2 regions of the Bacillus sp. LR_5 genome follow, and region 2 is predicted to be linked to the other one. Evidence: riboswitches for the same ligand, from Rfam matches in the RefSeq annotation. Region 2 holds a riboswitch; the other holds the start of a gene.
The links. Region 2 has a riboswitch for cobalamin ahead of RAC86_RS24550 (ABC transporter substrate-binding protein). Riboswitches for the same ligand answer to the same signal wherever they lie in the genome.

Region 1: another riboswitch for cobalamin. It lies ahead of RAC86_RS06475 (ABC transporter substrate-binding protein); the one in region 2 lies ahead of RAC86_RS24550 (ABC transporter substrate-binding protein).

What each region holds. Positions count from the first base shown of each region.
Region 1 is NZ_JAVAXX010000018.1:36,278-53,414, reverse strand. It holds gene RAC86_RS06530 (ABC transporter ATP-binding protein) at 1-504, shown strand, start outside; gene RAC86_RS06525 (ABC transporter permease) at 497-1,726, shown strand; gene RAC86_RS06520 (regulatory YrvL family protein) at 1,760-2,170, opposite strand; gene oxdC (oxalate decarboxylase) at 2,231-3,388, opposite strand; gene RAC86_RS06510 (YvrJ family protein) at 3,509-3,664, opposite strand; gene sigO (RNA polymerase sigma factor SigO) at 3,868-4,404, shown strand; gene rsoA (sigma-O factor regulator RsoA) at 4,401-4,637, shown strand; gene yvrH (two-component system response regulator YvrH) at 4,791-5,504, shown strand; gene yvrG (two-component system sensor histidine kinase YvrG) at 5,501-7,243, shown strand; gene RAC86_RS06485 (SMP-30/gluconolactonase/LRE family protein) at 7,312-8,190, shown strand; gene RAC86_RS06480 (SDR family NAD(P)-dependent oxidoreductase) at 8,228-9,019, opposite strand; cobalamin riboswitch at 9,174-9,313, shown strand; gene RAC86_RS06475 (ABC transporter substrate-binding protein) at 9,419-10,363, shown strand; gene RAC86_RS06470 (FecCD family ABC transporter permease) at 10,326-11,387, shown strand; gene RAC86_RS06465 (ABC transporter ATP-binding protein) at 11,387-12,715, shown strand; gene RAC86_RS06460 (cob(I)yrinic acid a,c-diamide adenosyltransferase) at 12,737-13,300, shown strand; gene RAC86_RS06455 (MFS transporter) at 13,493-14,761, shown strand; gene liaI (cell envelope stress-induced membrane anchor protein LiaI) at 15,126-15,506, shown strand; gene liaH (stress responsive protein LiaH) at 15,533-16,213, shown strand; gene liaG (LiaG family protein) at 16,314-17,137, shown strand, end outside.
Region 2 is NZ_JAVAXX010000160.1:2,093-14,750, reverse strand. It holds gene RAC86_RS24565 (cob(I)yrinic acid a,c-diamide adenosyltransferase) at 131-712, opposite strand; gene RAC86_RS24560 (ABC transporter ATP-binding protein) at 735-2,063, opposite strand; gene RAC86_RS24555 (FecCD family ABC transporter permease) at 2,063-3,124, opposite strand; gene RAC86_RS24550 (ABC transporter substrate-binding protein) at 3,087-4,031, opposite strand; cobalamin riboswitch at 4,137-4,275, opposite strand; gene RAC86_RS24545 (SDR family NAD(P)-dependent oxidoreductase) at 4,429-5,220, shown strand; gene RAC86_RS24540 (SMP-30/gluconolactonase/LRE family protein) at 5,258-6,136, opposite strand; gene yvrG (two-component system sensor histidine kinase YvrG) at 6,208-7,950, opposite strand; gene yvrH (two-component system response regulator YvrH) at 7,947-8,660, opposite strand; gene rsoA (sigma-O factor regulator RsoA) at 8,812-9,051, opposite strand; gene sigO (RNA polymerase sigma factor SigO) at 9,055-9,585, opposite strand; gene RAC86_RS24515 (YvrJ family protein) at 9,787-9,939, shown strand; gene oxdC (oxalate decarboxylase) at 10,059-11,216, shown strand; gene rsiO (acid stress-sensitive anti sigma factor RsiO) at 11,277-11,687, shown strand; gene RAC86_RS24500 (ABC transporter permease) at 11,721-12,658, opposite strand, start outside.

The DNA of each region.
Region 1 (17,137 bases), on a different contig from region 2:
ACGCTTGACCAGATAGATATATTGAAAGGGAAAGACGGTGCCTTAGCCGAAATCCGCAACGAATCAATCGGGTTTGTGTTTCAAACCTTTCATCTGCTGCCGCGTCTCACCGCGTTGCAAAATGTAGAACTGCCCATGATCTATAATAAAGTGAAGAAAAAAGAAAGAAGGCAAAGAGCCTATGAAGCGCTGGAAAAGGTCGGTTTAAAAGACAGAGTCGCCTACAAGCCTCCGAAGCTGTCCGGCGGGCAAAAGCAGCGGGTGGCGATAGCGAGGGCCCTTGTCAATCAGCCGAGGTTTATTTTAGCTGATGAACCGACCGGGGCGCTTGATACCAAATCAAGCGAACAAATTTTGTCGCTGTTTTCTGAATTGCATCAGGAAGGCAAGACAATTATTATGATTACCCATGACCCGGACGTCGCCAGAAAAGCTGACAGAACGGTTTTTATCAGGGATGGAGAATTGGTATTAGATGAGAGAGGGGATATCAGCCATGCTTGAACATATTCGAATCTCCTTTCAATCCATTTTCTCTCATAAATTAAGATCCATACTGACAATGCTTGGGGTCATTATCGGCATAGCGGCAATCATTGCAATTGTTTCGATGCTAAAAGGCCAAAGCGAACAATTAAAGCAGAGCATGATCGGCATGGGAAATAACGCGATCAATGTTGTCTACCAGCCGTCGGGCGGAGAAGAGGAGGGCGGAGGCTACCAAGTTTCCTATACGTCCGCGCCGCCTGTAGCAGAGGAAACAGTAAAGGCGATCAAATCTGATCCTATGGTCAAAGGATTATCCTTATATTACTTGTCTGAAGGCGCGAGTGTTTTTCATTTAACAAACGTTTCGTACCCCCAAGTGTACGGAGTTGACGGTGATTACTTTGATATGTTCCCAATCCGTATAACCGAAGGGAGAAAGCTGACGGAAAACGAACTAAACAGCACACACCAAGTGGTGATGATCAATGAAGCTGCCAGAGATGAACTGTTTCCAGACGGAGACGCTCTGCATCAAAACATTGAGATGAATGGTGTGCCGTTTAGGGTTGCTGGTGTTTTTAAAGAAAAAGATCAGCAGGAAAGCATGTTTGAAGGCGACTACGCGAACCCGGTTTTGTACGTGCCGAAAAAAGTGTGGCCGCTCATTGAAGGCTTTGATGCGCCAACGCAGATTGCCGTGCAGGCTGATTCTTCTGAGCATATTCAAGAAGCCGGTGTAATGGCTGCGGATCTTTTAAATCAGGGACTGTCTGAAGCTGAGTTGGAAAAAGCAGAGTACAGTGTGATGGATCTTCAGGAGATCGCGCAGGAAGTGGAGTCCTTTAATCAGTCATTTGCATTGCTGCTTGGCGGAATCGCCAGTATTTCACTTTTGGTAGGCGGTATTGGCGTCATGAACATTATGCTCGTTTCCGTCACGGAGCGCACGAGGGAAATCGGGATTAAGAAAGCGCTCGGGGCTAAGCGGCGTGTGATTTTATTTCAGTTTTTAACTGAGGCTGTCGTGCTGACAAGCATTGGCGGAATACTCGGTGTGCTAGCGGGCTTCGGCATCGCTAAGCTGCTGACGGTCGTTTTTCCGATGCCTTTTATCGTCTCCGTTCCGGCTGTTGTCGGAGCACTCATCTTTTCAATGGCAGTCGGCATTATTTTCGGCTTGCTTCCGTCCATCAAGGCATCTAAGCTTCAGCCTGTAGACGCGCTTCGCTATGAATAAAAAGAACGCATCCATTTGGAATGCGTTCTTTTTTTAGCTGGGAATGGCCGAATTGCATTTATCTAAAATAAGAAAAACGGCTGCGACGATCATTTCTTCTGTGGTGGACAGCCAGATGTCGCTGATCATTTCGTCTGTTGTATGAGCAGTCATCCACAAAAACAGCAGCTGTACGATGCCAGCAAGGAGAATGAATAAGCGTTTGTCTGTCTTGAAAAAAGTAAAACTATGTACCATCAGGCGTTCAAATGGTTCTAAGAATAGTCCAAGGACAAGAAATAACACGGCAAAAAGCAGGACATGAGCTACTGAACGGTAGCTCGTTCCTGCTAAAGAAAACAATATAAACATGACGGCAAAATAGGTGAACACTACTGCTGTCGCGGCCAGCAAGTACTTTATAAAGAGCCGCAATAATCGTTTGGAAGAAATTTGATATTTCACTGGTACATCTCCTTATAAAGGCTTGCAGAGAACGATTGCTCTCTGCAAGCTGGTCGTTTTTTATTTACTGCTTTTCTTTTTCACAACCGGATGCTTTTCTTTTGAAAGAATATCAGTAAAGTCTTTTCCTAAATCAAGATGCTGTTGAACTAATGTTTCAGGAAGCATTGCAAGCCATTGGTTTAAAGATACATCGGCATAATGATCGTCTTTAAAGATTTCTAAAAAGACAAGCGGTTCGTCCCCGATGTTTTCAACGTAATGACCCATTGCAAATGGAACATAACCGACATCACCGGCTTGGTAGTTAAATGTTCTGGCATGGCCGTCAGAAGCAAAAACGGTCATTCTTGCTTTGCCGGAGATGTAGTATTGCCATTCGTGAGTATTCGGATGCCAATGCAGCTCTCTCATGGCGCCGGGTTCCACTGTTACGAGCGCAGATGCAATCGTTTTAGACACTTTGAAGTTTGTTGAATCTGCAATGTATACTTTTCCTCCCTCTGATTCAATTGGCTTCTGTTCAAGAAGGCGGTAAGTAAACGGATAAGGCGCTTCGCCGTTCGGTCCTTCTACAATGTCATCTTTCAAACATCCTGGGACTGGTTCTTCAAAAATATATTTCTCTTCCCCTGGCAAATTAGCAATATCTTCTTGTGTTACGCCAAAGTTCGCAGCAATGACTTCTTTAGGCGTGTGGGCAAGCCAGTCTGTCAGCTGGAACGTGCTGTTTTCAGAGAATGAGCCATCGTCAAACACGAGCAGGAACTCGGCTCCTTCATCCAGCGCTTGAATGGAGTGCGGCAGGCCTGACGGGAAGTACCAAAGGTCTCCTTCGCCTACATCATCAATAAAGCTGCGCCCTTTTTCATCCACAATTGTGACTCTTGCACTTCCGTAAATCATATAAGCCCACTCTGCTTCTTTATGCCAATGCAGCTCGCGAATGGCACCTGGCTTCAGCCGCATATTTACAGATGCAAGGTTTTCTGAAATTGGCAGCTCCCGTACTGTCACTTCACGGGCATATCCGCCTTTTTCTAAGCGGTTATGAGTATCAGAGAACGAAAACTTCATATTGCTTACGGTACCATTATCAGTCTCCGGCGGAACAAGCATGTCCGGATTTTGGCGGTCTCTTTCAATATTGCGCGGGATTTTTACTGTTGCTCCTTCGTCTCCTCTAATTGGCTGTGGAATGTCATTTTGTTTTTTCATGAAATGTTTCCTCCTTAGAATTTAAATGTGATAGCAGAAAGAGAAGGTGAAAGGCCTTTCGTTTTCCCTTCTGCCTTGTTAAGTGAAAAAAAACAGTGAAAAGTCAACTTCGATTGAAAATTAATTTTTTGCTTTTTGATCTTTCAACTCTGTCATCAGTTCGATAAGCTGATCAAACTTTTTTTCAAATCGGGTCAGCAGGTACATTGCAATTAACGCAGGAAACCCCAGATTGCCGATCTGTTTCACGACTTCCTCTATAAAAACCTGATCCATAGGAAAATACCTCCCTTCTTTTTTTGCAGTCATGTATGTAAGTGAAGGAAATCCAAGAAAACGTAAACTGCGGCTGGAGTATTTAAGACAAGCGCTAGTCAGAAAGTAGTAGTTTACTTTTTTTTGCTTTCCTTCATTTAATTTAGTAGGGAGGCGGTTTGATGGACTATCAAGGTCTTTTACGGTCAAAATGTAAGGAGATAATGAAGCATCCCATCGTGAAGCATTTTTTGAGCAATCCTCAGCATTACCGTTTGTTCAAAAACGTAATGGAAAGCCCGAACGAAAAAGATGCAAAATCATTGGACGAGCAATTTAAGCAATTTTATAAGGAAATCCGCATCGTCAAGTATATGAATTCAATGATTCGGATCTTTTCTATTGATTTTGATAAGCGGGTTCGCAAAAACCAAAAACGGTATCCGCTGACGGTCGATCATCCGGAAGCAGGAGAACGACTTCCTTCCGAAACTGGAAGCGATGCGTTTGAAGCATTTTTAGATATGCAGGATGATTTGAGCCAGCATGTTCAGGATTATCAGCTCTACCAAGCGATCCAGAAGCTGACTGACAAACAAAAAAGCGTGCTGACGAAAGTCTATCTTCATGGTGCCACGATGCAAGAGATTGCCGATTCTCTAGGAGAGTCCCGGCAAAACATCTCCAACATTCATAAAAAAGGGCTTGAGAATATCAGAAAACAGCTAGCGGCGCAAAAAAAGGGGGAAAGTAAGCTGTGAACGGCCAGTTTGAATCAAAGAACCAAAAAGACGATAAATTTGACATAGAACATCTGATTGAATGCTTTTCACCGATGATCAGAAAAAAACTCTGCAATACATCCTATCAAGAAAGAGAAGATTTAGAGCAAGAGCTGAAGATCAAAATGTTTGAAAAGGCAGATATGCTTTTGTGCCAGGACGTTCCGGGGTTTTGGGAGTTTATTTTGTATATGGTAGACGAGGACTCATAACCATTTATCATCTGAAAATACGAAAAACGGGAACTGCCACGTTCCCGTTTTCTATTTGTTCTGTCCGGTAAGACTCTTCCTATTCAAAAATGTACCAAAAATAAACGATATAATGATAAGATGAAAAAAACAGTGACAGAAAGGAACATAAAAGTGGAAAATGCGTCAATTTTAATCGTAGACGATGAGAAAGCGATTGTAGACATGATCAAACGCGTTCTCGAAAAAGAAGGTTATCGAAATTTACTGGATGCGGCAAGCGCAGAAGAAGCGATTCCAGTTGTGAAGGCCAATAAGGTTGATTTGATCGTGCTCGATGTCATGATGGGCGGAATGTCCGGTTTTGAAGCCTGCACGCTGATCAGAGAGTATTCAGACGCTCCGATTTTTTTCCTGACGGCAAGATCATCCGACGCGGATAAATTGTCCGGCTTTGCGGTTGGGGCTGATGACTATATCACAAAACCATTTAATCCACTGGAATTAGCGGCGCGGATCAGGGCGCACCTCAAGCGGACATATCAATCGAAAGAAACGAATTCAAATCAAACCTATACATATGATTATTTTACATTTTCTCCGCAAAATGCCGAGCTGATTGTAGGCGGAGAAGCCGTCGCTTGTTCAGCCCAGCTTTTGCAGCTTTTGCAGTATTTTTGTGAACACCCCAATGTGGTGCTTTCCAAAGATCAAATTTATGAAAAAGTTTGGGGCTATCCTTCTTACGGCGACAACAACACCGTTATGGTTCATATTCGCAAGCTTCGGGAAAAAATTGAGCGTGATCCGAGCAATCCGGAGTATATCGTAACCGTTCGCGGTCTCGGCTACCGTTTTATCCCGAATCCTGAAGGCAAGCGGTCATGAGATTAAGATGGAAGTTTTTGTTTCACTTTTTTGGGCAGATGCTGATTGTGATCCTGCTGCTTACGGTTATGCTTGTCGCTTCATTTTTCTATTTAGACGCTCGATTTAGCGATGCGGAATCGAATTCTGGGCTGACAAAGGCAACCACCGACACACTTGAGGCATATCTCGATGTAAACGAAAACGGGACATGGGAAGTCGATAATTTTCTGAAGAAATCTGTCGATAAACAGCATGGCTGGATGCAAATCATTGATTCCGATGGGAAAACCGATTATTCCTACAGCGTGCCGAAAGACGTGCCCGGCACCTATACCAAGAAAGAGCTCTTGTCTATTTATAAAACCAAAAAGCTTAATAACTATAAGCTGAATTATTGGGCCATCAATATTGAAGATAAGTCGTATCTTCTATTGTCCGGCTGGAAATCAAAGAGCGAACAGCTGTTGACTTCCGTTGAAAAGCGCGAACAAAAGATAGATTCTCTAGCACATTATCAGTCCAGTACCATCGACTATATTAAGCGGGAAAAAGGCGCCATTTACCTATTAGACAGCAATGGAAACATTCTCGACAGCATTAACAGCACAAAAAGTGAAAGAAAAACGATGAACCAGCTGGAGCTGCTTAAATACAGCTCTAAACCTTGGAACTATAAACGGGAAATTTCCGTTAAGATCCTCAATAAAGACAGATGGATGGTCGCTACCGTGCCGAACCCTGTCTATGTAACCGATCAGGAGTTTAACAAATCGTTTCTGAAGGTTGTGCTAAAGGCGATGTTCCTGATTATGGGTGTTCTGTTCCTGTATATCATTTGGATGACCGTTTGGTATATGTTCCGATTCGGGCTGCCGATTTTTCACACGATTAAATGGCTGGTCAATCTATCAAAAGGGAAGCTTGAGGAACCGAAAAACCGGAAAGGCCTTCCTGTCAGCAAAAACAAAAAGGGCAAAATCAAACAGCCGTACCGCTTCTTCGGTGAGATATTTGAATCAATGGATCAGCTGACTGAAACGCTGAGACGGGATAAAAGAAACAGAGAAAAAATCCAGGCGACAAGAGAAGAATGGATTGCCGGTTTGTCGCATGACTTAAAAACACCGCTCAGCAGTATTTACGGTTACAGCATGATGCTTGAGTCGAAGCAGTATGATTGGTCGCCGGAAGAAGTGAAAGAAATGGGACAGGTTGTCAGAGAAAAATCCGAATACATGTCCAAGCTGATTGAAGACTTAAATTTAACGTATCGGCTGAAAAATGATGCTCTTCCAATTGAGAGAAAGCTCACAAACCTGATCCCGTTTTTTAAAAATGTCATTGAGGATTTCAAGAAAAACCCGTTTTCTGAAGGGTATGATATCTCCTTTGTATCCAAAGAAGAGCATATTGAATTTGCGCTTGATGAAGCATGGTTCAGGCGCATATTAGAAAATCTGCTTGGGAATGCCGTAAAGCACAACGACAAAGGAACAGAAATTCAGGTCATTCTGGAACAAACAAAAAATCATATTTCGTTGAAGGTTAAGGACAATGGGAAAGGAATGGATGAAGAAACGATTACCCATTTATTTAACCGTTACTACAGAGGGACGAACACAAAAGATCCATCTGCCGGAACGGGCCTCGGGCTCGCCATTGCCAAGGAGCTTGTCCATCTGCATAACGGGACGATTCATGTAAACAGCAGAATGAACATTGGAACGGTCATTACCATCCTTTTCAAAAAACAATAAACATGTGGTTTGGACACCTTTTTGCCGGGAATAACAATATATAGACTGAAGCTAAAGAGGTGTAACACATGGACGCAGTATTGGAAGCAGACACTCGGGCAGTGATTGGTGAAGGCCCGTTATGGGATGAAGAAAACGGCCGCTTATATTGGGTCGATATCTTAGGGAGCGAGCTCCACATCTTCGATCCTGAAGAAAAAATCAACCGGTCGATCAAATTCAAGTCCTTTGTGACCGCGCTTGCGAAATATACAAAGGATGAGCTGATTATGACGATGAAGGACGGGTTCTACCTGTATCATGTTCAGGATGACAGCTTGGAAAAGATCAAACAGCCGAAGGATATGGATGAGAGCCTGCGTTTTAATGACGCGAAATGTGACCCGTATGGAAGACTTTGGGCGGGGACGACGAGCATGGAAGGCGAACAAAAACAGGCTTCGTTATACCGTTTGGATCCAGACGGCAGACTTATCAAAATGAAAGATCAAGTCTCCACCTCGAACGGTTTGGATTGGGATCGCGAGCGGAATTTGATGTATTACATCGACACGCCGACACAGGAAATTGTGCGCTACAGGTATGATCCTGAAAGCGGAGATGTCTCAAATCCAGAACCCGTCTATCGTTTTGATCAATCAGAAGGATTGCCGGACGGCATGACAATCGACCAAAATGGCATGCTGTGGGTGGCGCTGTTTGGCGGCAGCCGCGTGGTACACATTGACCCGTTTCAGAAAAAAGAAATCGATTCAATCAGCGTGCCGGCTAAATATGTCACGTGCTGCGCGTTCGGAGGCAGAGACTTAAAAACCCTCTACATCACAACGGCAACGGAACAAATGACAGAAACAGAAAGATACGAGCAGCCTCACGCGGGAGGATTGTTTTCAGCAAAATTGGAAACAGGCGGCTATCAGCCGGTTCCATTCGCTGGAGATGTATAAAAAAACGCATCCGAAACACGGATGCGTTTTTTGTATATTACAGAGAACGGATAATGCCGCCTTCCACACGCTGTGCCGTGCCGTTGATGGCGGATGCGGCGTCAGATGCGAGGAATACGATCGTGTTGGCGACTTCTTCTGCTGTCGCGTATCGCTGAATAAGAGAAGTCGGCTCATTAACTTTAAAATAGTCTTTGATGAATGTATCTGTATCCTGGCCGGCTGCTTTTGCGGCACCTTCCATATAGGATGCCACGCCCTCTGTCCAAGTAGGTCCCGGAAGCACTGAGTTGACTGTCACATTCGTGCCTTTCGTCATTTCAGCCATCCCTCTTGAAAGGCTGATCAGCGCCGTTTTTGTCATGGAGTATGGAATCATTGTTGGAAGCGGTTTGATGCCTGCTTCACTTGCGATATTTAAAATGCGGCCGCTGTTTTTGGCAAGCATTTTTGGAAGGAAGTGACGGCTTGTCCGAACCGCGCTCATCACGTTCACTTCAAAATATTGAGTCCACTCCTCATCTGTCACATCGGCAAAGTCTTTTACCTCGAAGAAGCCAAGGTTGTTGACAAGGATATCGATATCACCGATTTCATTTACTTTTTCAATAAAAGCCGCTGCTTCATCTATTTTTGACAAATCGGCTGCCACGCCGTGCACCGTTCCGTATCCAGAAAGCTCTTCAATCGTGCGATCGACAGTCTCCTGTTTGCGCCCGTTGACAATCACTGCCGCTCCCTCTTGCAGAAAGCTTTTTGCTGCGGCTTTCCCGATGCCGGAAGTCGAGCCGGTGATTAAGACGAGTTTGTCTTTTAGCTTTAAATCCATAAGAATCATTCCTTTTTATAGATGATGGTATTAAGTATACAAGAACAAAATTAGTGTTTACGAGGATTTTGCTTCCATACATATACCGGGGGAAAAGTCATTCAGGGCGCATATACAAGCCTGTCAGTCATATAGTATAATTACTCCGAAAAAAGGATACGAATGTCAAATAGGTGCCGGTCCGTGAACAACAGCCGGCTTAATAGGGAAACCGGTAAAAGCCGGTGCGGTCCCGCCACTGTAATTGGCCATAGCGTCAAAAGCCAGGATACCTGCCTATTTGATCAGCACGAAGTCTGCGAGGACAGATGATGTGTAAACAATAGGCTTTTTTGTGTTGTTTACAGCATCTTTACCATCGTAGAGATGCTTTTTTTAGTTCACTTAGGAGGAAAGGTTATGAAAAAACTAGCCGGAATATGGACTGCACTTCTGCTGGCTGCCGTTATGATGGCAGGCTGCGGCAATACTGCGGATCAGAAGGATTCCAAGGCAAAACAAAAGACAGAAGTGTTCCCTGTCACCATTGATGATGCGTCAAATCAAGATGTGACCATCAAAAAGGAGCCGAAAAAGATTGTTTCATTAATGCCGAGCAACACAGAAATCACATACGCTCTCGGACTCGGTGACAAAGTGGTCGGTGTCACCACGAACGATACATATCCAAAGGAAGTCAAAAAGGTTGAGAAGGTCGGAGACATGAATGTAAACGTTGAGAAAGTCATTTCTCTAAAGCCGGATCTCGTTCTTGCCCATGAGTCTTCCATGTCAGCGTCAGCGGATGCCATCAAACAGCTGAAGGACGCGGGCATTACTGTACTGACTGTCAATGATGCACAATCATTTTCCGAGGTGTACAAATCAATCGAAATGATCGGAGAAGCTGCCGGGGTAGAGAAAAAAGCCGATCAGCTCGTAAAACGCATGAAATCAGATTTGCAGGATATTAAAGAAAAAGCAAAAAACATTTCAAAAAAAGAGGAGAAAAGCGTATTTATCGAGGTTTCTCCTGATCCTGACATTTACACAACCGGAAAAGACACGTTTATGAATGAAATGCTGAATGTCATCCATGCTAAAAACGCAGCAGCGGCCCAAACAGGCTGGGTGCAAATGACAGACGAGGCGATCGTAAAACTCAATCCTGATGCTATCATTACAACAGACGGAGTAAAAGCGAAAGCAGTGGAAAAACGCGATGGCTGGAGCGAAATCAATGCTGTGAAACATCATCGTGTGTATGATGTAAATCCTGATCTCGTGACACGTTCCGGCCCCCGTCTGATCGAAGGGGTCGAAGAACTTGCGGAAAGCATCTACCCGGATACGTTTAAGGAATAATCGTTATGCCGCATATATCATCGGTTTCTCATTTTTAGTTGCGAGCATCATCTTAGGAATATCTTGCGGCAGCCTGCAAATTCCTATCCCCGCTATCTTTCGTGTCTTTTGGCATGAAGGCTTCGGTGGCTCTATCGGCTCTGATGACCCGATGTACACAAATATTATGATGAATATTAGACTGCCGAGAGTTGTGCTGGCCGCCCTTGTGGGGGCGGCTCTTTCTATCGCAGGGGCCGCTTTTCAAGGACTGTTGAAAAATCCTCTTGCTGATCCCTACACACTCGGCGTTTCATCCGGTGCTTCAGTTGGAGCGGTGTTGACCTTGTTTTTTGGCTTGCAGCTTCCTGTCGTCGGAGGGTTTACACTCCCGGTTGTGAGTGTAGCCGCGGCACTTGTCACGATTGCGGCGGTCCTTTCCTTCAGCCGCCTCGTTCATGCTTCAATGTCTGTCTCCACCCTCATTTTGACCGGTGTCATCATCAACTCATTTTTGGGCGCATTTATTTCTCTTATCATTGCCCTGACAGGCGACAACCTGTTGCCAATTGTGCACTGGCTGCTTGGCAGCGTCTCAATGAGGGGATGGAGCTATGTTATTCTGTTTCTGCCGTTTTTTCTTTTAGGAACGATTTTACTGATCATAAACGGAAGAGAGCTGAACGTGATGACCTATGGAGAAGACAAAGCAAAGCTTCTCGGAGTCAGTGTCCAGCAGAGAAAAATGCTGATTTTGATCGCCGGCTCTCTTTTGACGGGAAGCGCTGTGGCTGTATCCGGCACGATCGGCTTTGTCGGCCTTGTGATTCCGCATATCACAAGGCTTTTGTGGGGAACTGACCATCGGCATTTACTGCCGCTGTCCGCCTTGCTCGGAGCAGGTTTTCTCGTTTTAGCCGATCTGCTTTCCAGAACGATCATTGAGCCGATTGAACTGCCGATTGGGATCATTACGTCCTTGGCGGGGGCGCCTGTTTTCGCTCTTATTTTAATTCGGCAGCACCGCGGGGGGAGAAGCTTATGATAAAGGCAGAAGGGCTGTCGGGAGGATACGGGGATAGCAGGCTGATCAACAATGTCAGCTTAACAGTGGAGAAGGGTGAATTTCTCGGCATTCTCGGCCCTAATGGGAGCGGAAAAACCACGCTTTTGCACTTGCTGACAGGTACGCTGCCGGCCAAGGAAGGCAGCGTTGATCTGGCTGGCAAACCGCTGGCTGACTATAAACCGAAGGAACTGGCGCAAATTATGGCCGTCCTGCCGCAAAAAACGGATCAAGCCTTTACCTTTACCGTCAAAGAAACGGTAGCCTTCGGCAGATATCCATTCCAAACAGGGCTATTCAGGCAGCATACTGAAAAGGATGAAGCCATTGTACAGGAAGCAATGAAGCAAACTGGAGTGGCCGCTTTTGCGGAAAAATCGATCCGCGATCTAAGCGGAGGAGAACAGCAGCGGGTATATTTGGCCCAAGCTTTGGCGCAGCAGCCGCGTATTTTATTTCTGGACGAGCCGACAAATTTTCTCGATTTGGCTTATCAAAAAGAACTGCTTGATCTCATCAAACGCCTGACAAGAGATAGCGGATTGGCAGCTGTCAGCGTTTTTCATGATATGAACACCGCGAGCCTGTACTGTGATGAGCTCTTGTTTATGAAAAACGGTACAGCCGGGCCTAAGCAAAAACCGGAATATGCTGTCTCAGAACATCACATAAAGGCGGTGTACGATACAGATGTCACCGCTTTGGTTCATCACAGCTCACCTAAACCGATGGTTGTGATTCAGCCTGAAAAAGACAGCGTAAAGCAGCGGCCTATCCCATTTGAAACATTGCTCCAGGCGGGGAGCGATGACATTCTACTGCAAACGGAAATCCCGCTTCGTACATTGTCCTCAGCGCCTATCGGTGCAGGGTTCTCATGGAGCAGGACGCTGATCCATAAACGGCTGCCAGTTCAGGCAGATCCTGTAGAGGGGCTTACGGCCTGCCTATTAGAAAACGGTTTTCATCTGCCCGAAACTTGTGCGATGGCTTCTCCGGGAAGGCTTGACCGTTTTGTGAATCGAACGTATAAAGATGGAGAGTTATCCGTTTTCATATGCGTCATGACCGGCTTTTCGATCTGGATTTTGATCAACGGCTATGCGGCGGATCAATTCTTCGTCAAAGCCCTAATGACCGCCGAAGCCGAACGGGTGAAAGTGCTCGGAGACGGACTGACAGAGGGGGATATTCTCATCGCCGCGACACAAACTCAGCAATCTCAAAACACAGAACAGCGGCTGAATCAATTAATACAGAAAGGGACAGCTGAATGTGTAAAAGAGGCGGCAGAGCTGTTTGAATAAGTCTGTAAAGGAGACTCATGTATGAAACTATATACCAAAACAGGCGATAAGGGACAAACGGGCTTAGTCGGAGGCAGAACGGACAAGGACAGCCTCCGCGTTGAAAGTTACGGCACGATTGACGAGCTGAATAGCTTTGTCGGGCTAGCTTTGGCAGAGCTTTCCGGGCAGCCCGGCTTTGAAGATTTGACAGCCGAGCTGCTGATCATCCAGCATGAGCTGTTTGACTGCGGAGGCGATCTGGCAATCGTCACAGAAAGAAAAGACTATAAACTAACGGAAGAATCCGTTTCCTTTTTAGAAACGCGCATTGATGCCTATACATCAGAAGCGCCGGAACTAAAGAAATTTATTCTTCCAGGTGGCTCGAAGGGTGCTTCGCTTCTCCATGCGGCGCGTACCATAACAAGGCGGGCGGAACGCCGAGTGGTGGCACTGATGAAATCGGAGGAGATTCATGAAACAGTGCTGCGTTATCTCAATCGTCTTTCCGATTATTTCTTTGCTGCCGCACGGGTTGTGAATGTGAGAAGCGGCATTGACGACGTGGAATATGAAAGAAGTGCTATTGTGTTTCGGGACTAAAACAGCAGCGAATCATAAAAAAAGAAAATGAAAGCCGGCGTGTTCTCTACATGCCGGCTTTTTTGTTTTTCATTCTGTCAATCTCCCATTTTACGACAAAAAATGAACCTTATGAATTATTGACTGAAAAGTGGGAAAATGAGATATTGTAACAAATAGATGTAAAAAATAGGCAGTGGGGGGCTCTGATAGATGGTGAATTTAATTGAAAGTGATAGCATCTGGAAGAGAAATTTCAATTATCTTTTTTTCTCAAGAATAGTCAAGATATCCGGCGATATGTTCGCATTTAATTCGATATTATGGTTTTTAATTTATGACGGCAAAGGTGCGATCGGCACTGCTTTATTGATTGCTGTTACTTTTTTGCCGGAAGCTGTGCTGGCGCCTGTGACGGGTCCTTTCATGAAACAAAATACGCTGAAATTTTGGATGTACTTTTCAGATCTGACAAGGGCTGCGATTGTCTTGATTATTCCTCTTTGTCATTTTGCGGGCTTCTCTCCGCTGTGGTTTGTCATGACACTTATGATTGTCCATTCTGCTACAGGGGCTGCCTACAATCCCGCCTCCATAGCTTTAATTCCCCAAATCGTAAATGAACAGGGCATTCAAAAAGCAAACGCCGTGCTGCAATCCTCCGCTCAAATTGTCCGGCTCGGAGCTGTCACGTTATGCGGCGCTTTTCTTACATTTATCAGCCCTTCTTATACAATGCTTATCGCACTTGTTCTCTATTTGGTTTCTGGTTTTCTCGTCCTTTTTATTAAGTACACTGCGGTTGAATCCCAATCAGAGTCTGCTGTTGTTACGCAGAGAGGCACATATATCGGCAGACTGAAACGCGGTTTTACGCTCGTGAGAAGACATCAAATTTTATATCCACTCGCCATTTATTGTATCTTTATGAATTTCGCGGCAGCCCCTTGGGAAGCGCTCTCAGCAGTTTACGTTGCGGAGGATTTAAACGGCCAGCCGATCGTTTACTCGCTTTTAAAGGCCACCACCGCCGCAGGCGCATTTTTATTGGGATTTGTGCTGGCGAAAGTCAAAGTAAACAGATACGGCCTGTTATTCGTAACTGCCGGCATTATTGAAGGATTCGCTTTCTTTATTACCGGTATGAATACCTTTTTGCCGCTCGTCTTTCTCGCTGCGTTTACCTTTGGCGCCGCAGTCAGTGCTGTTAATGTTCCAGAGTACACGATTATCCAGACCTCTGTGGATAGTGAGGATCAGCCGCAGGTCTATGCCGTTATACATATGATCTCTAATATTTCCATACCTGCCGGAGCTGTCATTTGCGGGTATGCTGCAAACGCTTTTGGCTCAGGAACTGTGATCGCTGTCGGAGGGGTTGTCGAAATTATTGCGGGTATTGGCATTTTGCTGTTCACAAAGCTGGCTAAAGCAGAACGATCCGACCTGATCAAAGAAAGGGAAGCAAGTGTTCATCTGTAAAGGGTTTTGAAACGCCATGCCTCGTGCATGGTGTTTCAGCGTGTAGACAAACCCTCGCATTCATTGTCAAGCCTGCGCTTCGGTGCTCACGAATTCCAACATTCGCTGTGCTCCGATGCTCGCCTTTCCTAAACTTTAAGGGTTTTCAATCACGCTGAAAGGATGACAAAATCCTAAAACTATAAACCGTTTTAGAATTTTGTCAACAATCTTAAACGCCATGCCTCGTGCATGGTGTTTTTTGTGTCCATAGGTCCGGCACAAGATACGACTCCGGTCTTATATAAAAATCAATCTCTGATTCGTTTTGCGCAAATGCCAATTTGTTTAAGATGAAGACAAGGAAAACGAAAGGAGGATCTGCATGAAGATAAACAAGAAAACAATAGGCGGATTCTTATTAATTGTATTTGGGATCTCCGTCTTTTTTGGAGGAGGAAGCTTCGGCTTTATCATCCCGCTCGCCATAGGGAGCTTGATGACATACGCAGGAATGAAAAGATTTGCCGCAGGAAAAACGATCACAGGAATCATCTTGGGCGGTATCGGAGCGATCATGCTCATCTGTTCACTTCCGTTTGTCGTCGGAATTGCGCTGGCGGCCGCTATGGTGTATTACGGCTGGAAGCTCATGAAAAACGGATCAGCTGATAACGGTGTGTCATCTTTTGATCCTGAACCGGCTTCGGCTGCCTACCAATCTCACTTTGATGACGAATGGGAAGAATTTTTGAAGAAAAAATAATATCAGCATATTAGGAGGAATCAGGTATGGTATTAAAAAGAATGAGAGACATGTTTGTTGCGTCAGTTCATGAAGGTCTTGATAAAATGGAGAACCCAAAGGTAATGCTGAATCAATATGTCCGTGATATGGAAAGCGACATTGCAAAAGCAAAACAAACAATTGTGAAACAGCACACGATTGCCTATCAATTTAAGAAAAAATATGAAGAAGCAGCTGAAATGGCTGGAAAACGCCAAAATCAGGCACAGCTCGCATTTGACGCAGGCGAAGAAGAGCTGGCGAAAAAGGCGCTGACTGAAATGAAGTATTTAGAAGGGAAGGCAGCTGAACATAAAGCGTCCTATGAACAAGCGAACAGTCAGCTGGCTGATCTGAAAGAACAGCTGGCTGCACTTGAAACAAAGCTACAGGACGTAAAGGATAAAAAGCAGGCGCTGATTGCCCGGGCAAATGCCGCGAAAGCAAAAGAGCATATGAATACGACATTTGACAAAATTGACAGCGAAAGCGCGTATCGTGAATTTTTGCGTATTGAAAACCGTATTGAAGAAATGGAAATCCGCGCGAATTATTCAAAGTCAGCGGAAGCCGGCACAGAACTCACGCGCAAAGAATTTGCAGACGATGTGGAAGCGGAGATTGAAAAAATGCGGGCGCTCTCACTGCAAAAAACAGATCAGACATCACATGCAGCAAATGAATAAGCGGAACGGGGAAGGATTTGCGGTCAAGTCCTTCCCTTCCGCACGTATCAATTCACAGGCTTTTCCTTTATAATAGAATGAATGAGAAGGATGAAATCGAATGAAAAAAATGCTGGGCAAACTGTTGATCACTGCCGGTATTCTTATATTTTTCGCCGTCGTCGTAAAAGACGTGTTTGCTGCAGGCTTGGGTTTCGTAAACGGCACAGAAGCCGATTCAGCCAGCGCATCGCCGCGAGACATCGACAGCGTAGTCATTGAGTCAGATAACAAGGATGTCCAGATCATAGCAGAAGAGCGAAATGACATATCGGCAGGCATTTCAGGAGACTCAGGAAAGTTATTTGTTACTGAAAACAGAAGAAAACTGGAGCTGACCACAAAGGAAAAAGAATTTCAATTTTTGAATGGGTTTAATCGCTCTTCCCTTATTGTCCGGATTCCATATGAGTATAAAGGGCATCTGACGGTGCGAACCTCAAGTGGTGACGTGTCAGTGGACGGGAATCATCATCTTGTGCTTTCCGGGCTGAACGCAGTATCTGCGAGCGGAAATATGAGAGTGACGGACGTCCGCCTTAAAGATCTGAAAGTAAAGGGGTCATCCGGAGATGTTACCATTTCAAACACCATCTCCAAAACAACCGGCATTGACTTAGCTTCAGGAGACGCAAATCTGGCTGATGTATCAGGCTCTCTTGATGTAAGGATGACTTCAGGAAACCTAGATGCTGCATCGAAAAAGGTAACGGGTCCTTTATCTGTCACACTGACAAGCGGTGATGCGGATTTGAGCCTTCCCCAAAATGGCAGCTTTACAGTCAACGCAAAATCAACGAGCGGAGAGGTTAGTTCGCCGTATTCATTTGCTGATACAGCACATAAAGAACATCATCAAATCACAGGCTTGCAAGGAAACGGCCA
Region 2 (12,658 bases):
TATCTCATTTTTCCATTTTTCAGTCAATAATTCATAAGGTTCATTTTTTGTCGTAAAATGGGAAATTGACAGAGTGAAAAACAAAAAAAGCCGGCATGTATTTGAACACGCCGGCTTTCCTTTTCACTTTTTATGATTCGCTGCTGTTTCGGTCCCGAAACACAATGGCACTTCTTTCATATTCTACATCGCCAATACCGCTTCTTGCATTCACAACCCGGGCGGCGGCAAAGAAATAATCGGACAGACGATTGAGATAACGCAGCACTGTTTCATGAATCTCCTCCGATTTCATCAGCGCCACCACTCTTCGTTCTGCCCGCCTTGTAATGGTGCGTGCGATATGGAGAAGCGAAGCACACTTTGATCCGCCTGGAAGAATAAATTTCTTCAGTTCCGGCGCTTCTGCTGTATAGGCATCAATGCGCGTTTCTAAAAAGGAAACAGATTCTTCCGTTAGTTTATAGTCTTTTCTTTCTGTGACGATTGCCAGATCGCCTCCGCAGTCAAACAGCTCATGCTGGATGGTCAGCAGCTCGGCTGTCAGATCTTCAAAGCCGGGCTGCCCGGAAAGCTCTGCCAAAGCAAGCCCGATAAAGCTGTTAAGCTCGTCAATCGTGCCGTAGCTTTCGACGCGTAGGCTGTCCTTGTCCGTTCTGCCCCCGACTAAGCCCGTTTGTCCCTTATCGCCTGTTTTTGTATATAGTTTCATACCCTGAATCTCCTTTACAGACTTATTCAAACAACTCAGCAGCCTCTTTTATACATTCAGCTGTCCCTTTCTTTATCAATTGGTTCAGCCGCTGTTCTATGTTTTCTGATTGCTGAGTTTGAGTCGCGGCGATGAGAATATCACCTGTGCCTCCTCCGTCTCCCAGCACTTTCGTCCGTTCTGCTTCGGCAGCCATAAGAGCTTTGATGAAGAATTGATCTGCCGCATAGCCGTTAATCAAAATCCAAATCGAAAAGCCGGTCTGAACGCATATGAAAACGGATAACTCTCCGTCTTCATATGTTCGATACACGAAACGGTCAAGTCTTTCTGAAGAAGCCATCGCACACGTCTCCTGCAGTTGAAAACCGCTTTCTGAAAGACAGGCCGTAAGTCCTTCTATCGGATCTGGCTGATCTGGCAGCCGTTTATGGATCAGCGTCCTGCTCCACGAAAACCCTGCACCGATAGGCGTGGAGGACAATGTTCGAAGCGGGATTTCCGTTTGCAGAAGAATGTCATCACGCCCCGCTTGGAGCAATGCTTCAAATGGGATAGACTGCCGCTTCACGCTATCTTTTTCAGGCTGAATCACAATCATCGGTTTAGGTGAGCTTTGATGAACCAAGGCGGTGACATCTGTATCGTACACCGCCTTTATGCTTTGTTCTGTAACAGCATATTCCGGTTTTTGCTTAGGCCCGGCGGTACCGTTTTTCATAAACATGAGCCCATCACAGTACAGGCTTGCGGTGTTCAGATCATGAAAAACGCTGACAGCTGCCAATCCGCTTTCTCTCGTCAGGCGTTTGATCAGATCAAGCAGGTCTTTTTGATAAGCCAGATCGAGAAAATTAGTCGGCTCGTCCAAAAATAAAATACGCGGCTGCTGCGCCAAAGCTTGTGCCAAATACACCCGCTGCTGTTCCCCTCCGCTTAGTTCGCGAATCGGCCTTTGCGCAAAATTGGCCACTCCTGTTTGCTCCATTGCTTCCTGTACAATGGCTTCATCCTTTTCAGTCTGCTGTCTGAACAGCCCCGTTTGGAATGGATATCTGCCAAAGGCTACAGTTTCTTCGACGGTAAAGGTGAAGGCTTGATCCGTTTTTTGCGGCAGGACGGCCATGATTTGCGCCAGTTCCTTCGGTTTATAGTCCGCCAGCAGTTTTCCGGCCAGATAAACGCTGCCTTCCTTGGCCGGCAGCGTACCTGTCAGCAAGTGCAAAAGCGTGGTTTTTCCGCTTCCATTAGGGCCAAGAATTCCGAGAAATTCTCCCTTCTCCACGGTTAAGCTGATATTGTTAATTAGGCGGCTGTCGCCGTATCCTCCCGACAGCCCTTCTGCCTTCATCATAAGCTTCTCCCCCCGCGGTGCTGCCGAATTAAAATAAGAGCGAACACAGGCGCTCCCGCCAAGGACGTAATGATCCCGATCGGCAGTTCAATCGGCTCAATGATGGTTCTGGAAAGCAGGTCGGCTAAAACGAGAAATCCTGCCCCGAGCAAGGCGGACAGCGGCAGTAAATGCCGATGGTCGGTTCCCCACAAAAGCCTTGTGATATGCGGAATCACAAGGCCGACAAAGCCAATCGTACCCGATACTGCCACAGCGCTTCCCGTCAAAAGAGATCCGGCTATTAAAATCATCATCTTCCTCTGCTGAACGCTGACTCCAAGAAGCTTTGCTTTATCTTCTCCATATGTCATCACGTTCAGTTCCCTTCCGTTTATAATCAATAAAGTGATTCCCAAAAGAAAAAACGGGAGAAACAAAATAACATAGCTCCAGCCCCTCATTGAGACGCTGCCAAGCAGCCAATGCACAATCGGAAGCAGGTTGTCTCCTGTCAAGGCGATGATAAGAGAAATAAATGCGCCCAAAAAAGAGTTAGTGATGACACCGGTCAAAATGAGGGTGGAAACAGACATCGAAGCATGAACGAGGCGGCTGAAGAAAAGGACCGCCGCCATCGTGGCAAGTGCCGCGGCAACACTCACAACCGGGAGTGTAAACTCTCCGATGACAGGAAGGTGCAGACCTAAGAACAGAGTCACAACAGCTCCGACTGAAGCACCGGATGACACACCTAGCGTATAGGGATCAGCAAGTGGATTTTTCAATAATCCTTGAAAAGCGGCCCCTGCAATAGAAAGAGCCGCCCCCACAAGGGCGGCCAGCACAACTCTCGGCAGTCTGATATTCATCATAATATTAGTGTACATCGGATCATCAGAACCGATAGAGCCGCCGAAACCTTGATGCCAAAAGACACGAAAAACAGCGGGAATAGGAATATGCAGGCTGCCGCAAGAAATTCCTAAGATGATGCTCACGGCTAAAAATGAGAAACCAATGATATATGCGGCATAACGATTATTCCTTAAACGTATCCGGGTAAATGCTTTCCGCAAGTTCTTCGACCCCTTCGATCAGACGGGGACCGGAACGTGTCACAAGATCAGGGTCCACATCATATACACGATGATGTTTCACAGCATTGATTTCGCTCCAGCCATCGCGTTTTTCCACAGCTTTCGCTTTCACACCGTCCGTTGTAACAATTGCATCAGGATTGAGTTTTACGATCGCCTCGTCTGTCATTTGCACCCATCCTGTCTGATCCGCAGCTGCGTTTTTAGCATGGATGACATTCAGCATTTCATTCATAAACGTATCTTTTCCGGTTGTATAAATGTCAGGATCAGGAGAAACCTCGATAAATACGCTTTTCTCCTCGTCTTTTGAAATGGTTTTCACTTTTTCTTTAATATCCTTTAGATCTGATTTCATGCGTTTCACGAGCTGATCAGCTTTTTTCTCCGCCCCGCCAGCTTCTCCGATCATTTCGATTGATTTGTACACCTCGGAGAATGATTGTGCATCATTGACAGTCAGCACTGTAATGCCCGCGTCCTTCAGCTGTTTGATGGCATCTGCTGATGCTGACATGGAAGACTCATGGGCCAGAACGAGATCTGGTTTTAGAGAAATGACTTTTTCAACGTTTACATTCATATCTCCGACTTTCTCAACCTTTTTGACTTCCTTTGGATAGGTATCGTTTGTGGTGACACCGACCACTTTGTCACCAAGGCCGAGTGCGTATGTAATTTCTGTGTTGCTCGGCATTAATGAAACAATCTTTTTTGGCTCTTTTTTGATGGTTACATCTTGGTTTGACGCATCATCAATAGTGACAGGGAACGCTTCTGTTTTTTGTTTTGCCTTTGAATCCTTCTGATCCGCAGGATTGCCGCAGCCTGCCAGCATAACAGCAGCCAGCAGGAGCGCAGTCCATATCCCGGCTCGTTTTTTCATAATCTTTTCCTCCTAAACGAACTAAAAAAGCATCTCTACGACGGTAAAGATGCTGTAAACAACACAAAAAAGCCTATTGTTTACACATCATCTGTCCTCGCAGAATTCGTGCTGATCAAACAGGCAGGTATCCTGGCTCTTGGCGCTTGGCCAATTACAGTGGCGGGACCGCACCGGCTTTTACCGGTTTCCCTTTTAAGCCGACTGTTGTTAACGGACCGGCACCTATTTGACATTCGTATCCTTTTTTCGGAGTAATTATACTATATGACTGACAGGCTTGTATATGTGTCCTGAATGACTTTTTCCCATATTGTGTATGGGAGCAAAATCCTCGTAAACACTAAATTTGATCTTGTATACTTAATACCATCATCAATCAAAAGGAATGATTCTTATGGATTTACAGCTAAAAGACAAACTCGTCTTAATCACCGGCTCGACGTCCGGTATCGGGAAAGCCGCCGCAAAAAGCTTTCTGCAAGAGGGTGCGGCAGTCATTGTCAACGGACGCAAACAGGAGACTGTCGATCGCACCATTGAAGAGCTTTCTGGCTATGGAACAGTGCACGGTGCTGCTGCCGATTTGTCAAAAACAGATGAAGCAGCGGCTTTTATCGAAAAAGTAAATGAAATCGGTGATATCGATATCCTTGTCAACAACCTTGGTTTCTTCGAGGTAAAAGACTTCGCCGATGTGACAGATGAAGAGTGGAATCAATATTTCGAAGTGAACGTGATGAGCGCCGTTCGGACAAGCCGTCACTTCCTTCCAAAAATGCTTGCCAAAAACAGCGGCCGCATTTTAAATATTGCAAGTGAAGCAGGCGTCAAACCGCTGCCAACGATGATTCCATACTCAATGACAAAAACGGCGCTGATCAGCCTTTCAAGAGGAATGGCTGAAATGACAAAAGGCACAAATGTGACGGTCAACTCAGTGCTCCCGGGACCTACTTGGACAGAGGGTGTGGCATCCTATATGGAAGGCGCCGCACAAGCAGCCGGCCAGGATACAGATACATTTATCAAAGACTATTTCAAGGTCAATGAGCCAACCTCACTTATTCAGCGATACGCGACAGCAGAAGAAGTCGCCAACACAATCGTATTCCTCGCGTCTGACGCCGCATCCGCCATTAACGGCACGGCACAGCGTGTGGAAGGCGGCATTATCCGTTCTCTGTAGTATAAAAAAACGCATCCGTGTTTCGGATGCGTTTTTTTTATACGTCTCCAGCAAATGGTACCGGCTGATATCCGCCTGTTTCCAGTTGTGCTGAAAACAATCCTCCAGCGTGAGGCTGCTCGTATCTCTCTTTTTCTGTCATTTGTTCTGTTGCCGTTGTAATGTAAAGAGTTTTTAAGTCTCTGCCGCCGAACGCGCAGCACGTGACATATTTAGCCGGCACGCTGATTGAATTGATTTCTTTTTTCTGAAACGGGTCAATGTGAACAACGCGGCTGCCGCCAAACAGCGCCACCCACAGCATGCCATTTTGGTCAATTGTCATGCCGTCCGGCAATCCGTCCGACTGATCAAAACGATAGACAGGTTCTGGATTCGAAACATCTCCGCTTTGAGGATCATAGCTGTAACGCACAATCTCCTGCGTCGGCGTATCGATGTAATACATCAAATTCCGCTCGCGGTCCCAATCCAAACCGTTTGAGGTGGAGACTTGATCCTTGATTTTGACAAGACTGCCGTCTAGATTCAAACGGTACAGCGACGCCTGTTTTTGCTCGCCTTCCATGCTCGTCGTCCCCGCCCAAAGCCTTCCGTACGGGTCACATTTAGCATCATTAAATCTCAGGCTCTCATGCATGTCCTTCGGCTGTTTAATTTTTTCCAAGCTGTCATCCCGAAGATGATACAGGTAAAACCCGTCCTTCATCGTCATAATCAGTTCATCCTTTGAATATTTCGCAAGCGCCGTCACAAAGGATTTGAATTTGATTGATCGGTTGATTTTTTCTTCAGGGTCAAAGATATGGAGCTCGCTCCCCAGGATATCAACCCAATATAAGCGGCCGTTCTCTTCATCCCATAACGGGCCTTCTCCAATCACTGCCCGAGTGTCTGCTTCCAATACTGCATCCATGTGTTACACCTCTTTAGCTTCAGTCTATATATTGTTATTCCCGGCAAAGAGGTGTCCAAACCACTTGATGTTTAATGTTTTTTAAAAAGGATGGTAATGACCGTTCCAATGTTCATTCTGCTGTTCACATGTATCGTTCCGTTATGCAGATGGACAAGCTCCTTGGCAATCGCGAGCCCGAGACCCGTTCCGGCAGTTGAATCTTTTGTGTTCGTCCCTCTGTAGTAACGGTTAAACAAATGGGTAATCGTTTCTTCATCCATTCCTTTCCCATTGTCCTTCACCTTTAAAGATATATGATTTTTTGTTTGCTCCAGAATGACTTGAATCTCTGTTCCTTTGTCGTTGTGCTTCACGGCATTCCCAAGGAGGTTTTCTAATATGCGCCTGAACCACGCTTCATCAAGGGCAAATTCAATATGCTCTTCTTTGGATACAAACGAGATATCATACCCTTCAGAAAACGGATTTTTCTTAAAATCCTCAATGACATTTTTAAAAAACGGGATTAGGCTAGTGAGCTTTCTCTCAATAGGAAGAGCATCATTTTTCAGGCGATACGTTAAATTTAAGTCTTCAATCAGCTTGGACATGTATTCAGATTTTTCTCTGACAACCTGCCCCATTTCTTTCACTTCTTCCGGCGACCAGTCATACTGCTTCGACTCGAGCATCATGCTGTAGCCGTAAATGCTGCTGAGCGGTGTTTTTAAGTCATGTGACAAACCGGCAATCCATTCTTCCCTTGTCGCCTGGATTTTTTCTCTGTTTCTTTTATCCCTTCTCAGCGTTTCAGTCAGCTGATCCATTGATTCAAATATCTCACCGAAGAAGCGGTACGGCTGTTTGATTTTTCCCTTTTTATTTTTGCTGACAGGACGGCCGTCCCGGTTTCTGGGTTCCTCAAGCTTCCCTTTTGACAGATTGACCAGCCATCTAATCGTGTGAAAAATCGGCAGCCCGAATCGGAACATATACCAAACGGTCATCCAAATGATATACATGAACAAAACGGCCATCACGAGAAACATCGCTTTTAATACAACCTTCAGGAATGATTTGTTAAACTCCTGATCGGTTACATAGACTGGGTTCGGCACCGTAGCGACCATCCATCTGTCTTTATTGAGGATCTTAACGGAAATTTCCCGTTTATAGTTCCAAGGCTTAGAGCTGTATTTAAGCAGCTCCAGCTGGTTCATCGTTTTTCTTTCGCTTTTTGTGCTGTTGATGCTGTCGAGAATCTTTCCATTGCTGTCTAACAGGTAAATGGCGCCTTTTTTCCGTTTAATATAGTCGATGGTACTGGACTTATAGTGCGCTAGTGAGTCTATCTTTTGTTCGCGCTTTTCAACGGAAGTCAGGAGCTGTTCACTTTTTGATTTCCAGCCGGACAATAGAAGATACGACTTATCTTCAATATTGATGGCCCAATAATTCAGTTTATAGTTATGAAGCTTTTTGGTTTTATAAATAGACAAAAGCTCTTTCTTGGTATAGGTGCCCGGCACGTCTTTTGGCACGCCGTAGGAATAATCAGTGTTTCCTTCCGAATCAATGATTTGCATCCAGCCGTGCTGTTTATCAACAGATTTCTTCAGGAAATTATCCACTTCCCATGTCCCGTCTTCGTTTACATCGAGATATGCCTCAAGTGTGTCGGTCGTTGCCTTCGTCAGCCCTGAATTGGATTCCGCATCGCTAAAACGAGCGTCTAAATAGAAAAACGACGCAACAAGCATAACCGTAAGCAGCAGGATCACAATCAGCATCTGGCCGAAAAAGTGAAACAAAAACTTCCATCTTAACCTCATGACCGCTTGCCTTCAGGATTTGGGATAAAACGATAACCGAGACCTCGAACGGTTACAATATACTCCGGATTGCTCGGATCGCGCTCAATCTTCTCCCTAAGCTTGCGAATATGAACCATGACGGTGTTGTTGTCACCGTAGGAAGGATAGCCCCATACTTTTTCATATATTTGATCTTTGGAAAGCACCACGTTAGGGTGTTCACAAAAATACTGCAAAAGCTGCAGAAGCTGGGCTGAACAGGCAACGGCTTCCCCGCCTACGATCAACTCGGCATTTTGCGGAGAAAAAGTAAAGTAATCATATGTGTAGGTTTGATTTGAACTCGTTTCTTTCGATTGATATGTACGCTTGAGATGCGCTCTGATCCGCGCCGCTAATTCCAGCGGATTAAATGGTTTTGTGATATAGTCATCAGCTCCAACCGCAAAGCCCGATAATTTGTCCGCGTCGGATGATCTTGCCGTCAGGAAAAAAATCGGAGCGTCTGAATACTCTCTGATCAGTGTGCAGGCTTCAAAACCGGACATTCCGCCCATCATGACATCCAGCACAATCAAGTCAACCTTATTGGCCTTCACAACGGGAATCGCTTCTTCTGCGCTTGCCGCATCCAGTATATTTCGATAACCTTCTTTTTCGAGAACGCGTTTGATCATGTCCACAATCGCTTTCTCATCGTCTACGATTAAAATTGACGCATTTTCCACTTTTATGTTCCTTTCTGTCACTGTTTTTTTCATCTTATCATTATATCGTTTATTTATGGTACATTTTTGAATACATTGGAGCTTGGCAAATCAAAACAGCAAAAAAGGAGCAAACAAGCGCTCCCTTTTGATGTTTTTTCATATGAAAATATTATGAGTTCTCATCTATCATGTACAAAATAAACTCCCAAAACCCCGGTACATCCTGACACAAAAGCATATCAGCCTTTTCAAACATTTTGATCTTCAGCTCTTGCTCTAAATCTTCTCTTTCTTGATAGGACGTATTGCTGAGTTTTTTTCTGATCATCGGTGAAAAGCATGCAATCAGGTGCTCAATGTCATAAGTCTCGTCTTTTTGTTTCTTTTTTTGTTCAAACTGGCCGTTCACAGCTTACTTTCCCCCCTTTTTTTGCGCCGCTAGCTGCTTTCTGATATTCTCCAGCCCCTTTTTATGAATGTTGGAGATGTTTTGTCGGGACTCCCCTAATGAATCTGCAATCTCCTGCATCGTGGCACCGTGAAGATAGACTTTCGTCAGCACACTTTTTTGTTTGTCAGTCAGCTTCTGGATCGCTTGGTAGAGCTGGTAATCCTGTACATGCTGGCTCAAATCATCCTGCCTGTCTAAAAATTCTTCAAATGCATCGCTACCTGTTTCGGAAGGAAGCCGATCTCCCGCCTCCGGATGATCAACCGTCAGCGGATACCGTTTTTGGTTTTTGCGAACCCGCTTATCAAAATCAATAGAAAAGATGCGAATCATTGAATTCATATACTTGACGATGCGGATTTCTTTATAAAATTGCTTAAATAGCTCGTCCAATGATTTTGCATCTTTTTCGTTAGGGCTTTCCATTACGTTTTTGAACAAACGGTAATGCTGAGGATTGCTCAAAAAATGCTTCACGATGGGATGCTTCATTATCTCCTTACATTTTGACCGTAAAAGACTTTGATAGTCCATCAAACCGCCTCCCTACTAAATTAAATGAAGGAAAGCAAAAAAAAGTAAACTACTACTTTCCGCCTAGTGTCTTCCAAAATACTTTGCAGCAGTTTACGTTTTATCGGTTTTCCTTCACTTACAAACATGACTGCAGAAAAAGAAGGGAGGTATTTTCCTATGGATCAGGTTTTTATAGAGGAAGTCGTAAAACAGATCGGCAATTTGGGGTTTCCCGCGCTGATTGCAATGTATCTGCTGACCCGATTCGAAAAGAAGTTTGATCAACTAATAGAACTAATGACAGAACTGAAAGATCATGCAAAAAAATAATTTTTCAATCGAAGTTGACTTTTCACTGGTTTTTTTCACTTAACAAAACAGAAGGGAAAACGAAAGGCCTTTCACCTTCTCTTTCTGCTATCACATTAAATTTAAGGAGGAAACATTTCATGAAAAAACAAAATGACATTCCGCAGCCAATTAGAGGAGACAAAGGAGCAACGGTAAAAATCCCGCGCAATATTGAAAGAGACCGGCAAAACCCTGATATGCTCGTTCCGCCTGAAACCGATCATGGCACCGTCAGCAATATGAAGTTTTCGTTCTCTGATACTCATAACCGATTAGAAAAAGGCGGATATGCCCGTGAAGTGACAGTACGTGAATTGCCGATTTCAGAAAACCTTGCATCCGTAAATATGCGGCTGAAGCCAGGCGCGATTCGCGAGCTTCACTGGCATAAAGAAGCTGAATGGGCTTATATGATTTACGGAAGTGCAAGAGTCACAATTGTAGATGAAAAAGGGCGCAGCTTTATTGACGATGTAGGTGAAGGAGACCTTTGGTACTTCCCGTCAGGCCTGCCGCACTCCATCCAAGCGCTGGATGAGGGAGCTGAGTTCCTGCTCGTGTTTGACGATGGATCATTCTCTGAAAACAGCACGTTCCAGCTGACAGATTGGCTTGCCCACACTCCAAAAGAAGTCATTGCTGCGAACTTCGGCGTGACAAAAGAAGAGATTGCCAATTTGCCTGGCAAAGAAAAATATATATTTGAAAACCAACTTCCTGGCAGTTTAAAAGATGATATTGTGGAAGGGCCGAATGGCGAAGTGCCTTATCCATTTACTTACCGCCTTCTTGAACAAGAGCCGATCGAATCTGAGGGAGGAAAAGTATACATTGCAGATTCGACAAACTTCAAAGTGTCTAAAACCATCGCATCAGCGCTCGTAACAGTAGAACCCGGCGCCATGAGAGAACTGCACTGGCATCCAAATACCCACGAATGGCAATACTACATCTCCGGTAAAGCTAGAATGACCGTTTTTGCATCTGACGGCCATGCCAGAACGTTTAATTACCAAGCCGGTGATGTCGGATATGTACCATTTGCAATGGGTCATTACGTTGAAAACATCGGGGATGAACCGCTTGTCTTTTTAGAAATCTTCAAAGACGACCATTATGCTGATGTATCTTTAAACCAATGGCTTGCCATGCTACCTGAAACATTTGTTCAAGCGCACCTTGACTTGGGCAAAGACTTTACTGATGTGCTTTCAAAAGAAAAGCACCCAGTAGTGAAAAAGAAATGCAGTAAATAAAAGACTTGCGGCTTGCAGAGAGCACTCGTTCTCTGCAAGCCTTCATAAGGAGCTGAACCAGTGAAACATCAAAACCCTTCAAAACGCTTATTGCGGCTCTCCATAAAGTACTTGCTAGCCGCAGCAGCAGTGGTGTTGACCTATTTTGCTGTCATCTATATATTGTTTTCTTTAGCGGGAACGAGCTACCGCTCAGCAGCTCATGTCCTGCTTTTTGCCGTGGTATTTCTTGTTCTCGGATTATGCTTTGAACCATTTGAAAGGCTGATGATACATAGCTTTACATTTTTCAAGACAGGAAAACGTCTATTCATTCTCCTTGCCGGCATCGTACAGCTGCTGTTTTTGTGGATGACTGCTCATACAACAGACCAATTGATCAGCGACATTTGGCTGTCCACCACAGAAGAAATGATTGTCGCAGCCGTTTTTTTGATTTTAGACAAATGCAACTCGGCTCTTCCCAGCTAAAAAAAGAACGCATTCCAATTGGATGCGTTCTTTTTATTCATAGCGAAGCGCGTCTACAGGCTGAAGCTTCGAAGCCTTGATAGACGGAAGCAAGCCGAAGATAATGCCGACTGCCATTGAAAAGATGAGTGCTCCGACAACAGCTGGAATGGAGACGATAAAAGGCATCGGAAAAATGACCGTCAGCAGCTTGGCGATGCCGAAGCCCGCCAGCACACCGAGTATTCCGCCAATGCTTGTCAGCACGACAGCCTCGGTTAAAAATTGAAATAAAATCACACGCCGCTTAGCACCGAGCGCTTTCTTAATTCCGATTTCCCTCGTGCGCTCCGTTACGGAAACGAGCATAATGTTCATGACGCCGATACCGCCCACCAAAAGTGAAATACTGGCGATTCCGCCAAGCAGCAATGCAAATGACTGATTAAAGGACTCCACTTCCTGCGCGATCTCCTGAAGATCCATTACACTGTACTCTGCTTTTTCCAGCTCAGCTTCTGACAGTCCCTGATTTAAAAGATCTGCAGCCATTACACCCGCTTCTTGGATATGCTCAGAAGAATCAGCCTGCACGGCAATCTGCGTTGGCGCGTCAAACCCTTCAATAAGCGGCCACACTTTTTTCGGCACGTACAAAACCGGGTTCGCGTAGTCGCCTTCAAACATGCTTTCCTGTTGATTTTTTTCTTTAAAAACACCGACGACCTTAAACGGCACACCATTCATCTCAATGCTTTTATGCAGAGCTTCTCCGTCCGGAAACAGTTCATCTCTGACAGCTTCATTGATCATCACCACTTGGTGTGTGCTGTTTAAATCATTTTCTGTCAGCTTTCTCCCTTCGGTTATTCGGATTGGAAACATGTCGAAGTAATCATCGTCCACTCCATACACTTGGGGATACGAAACGTTAGTTAAATGAAAAACGCTCGCGCCTTCTGATAAGTAATATAAGGATAATCCTTTGACCA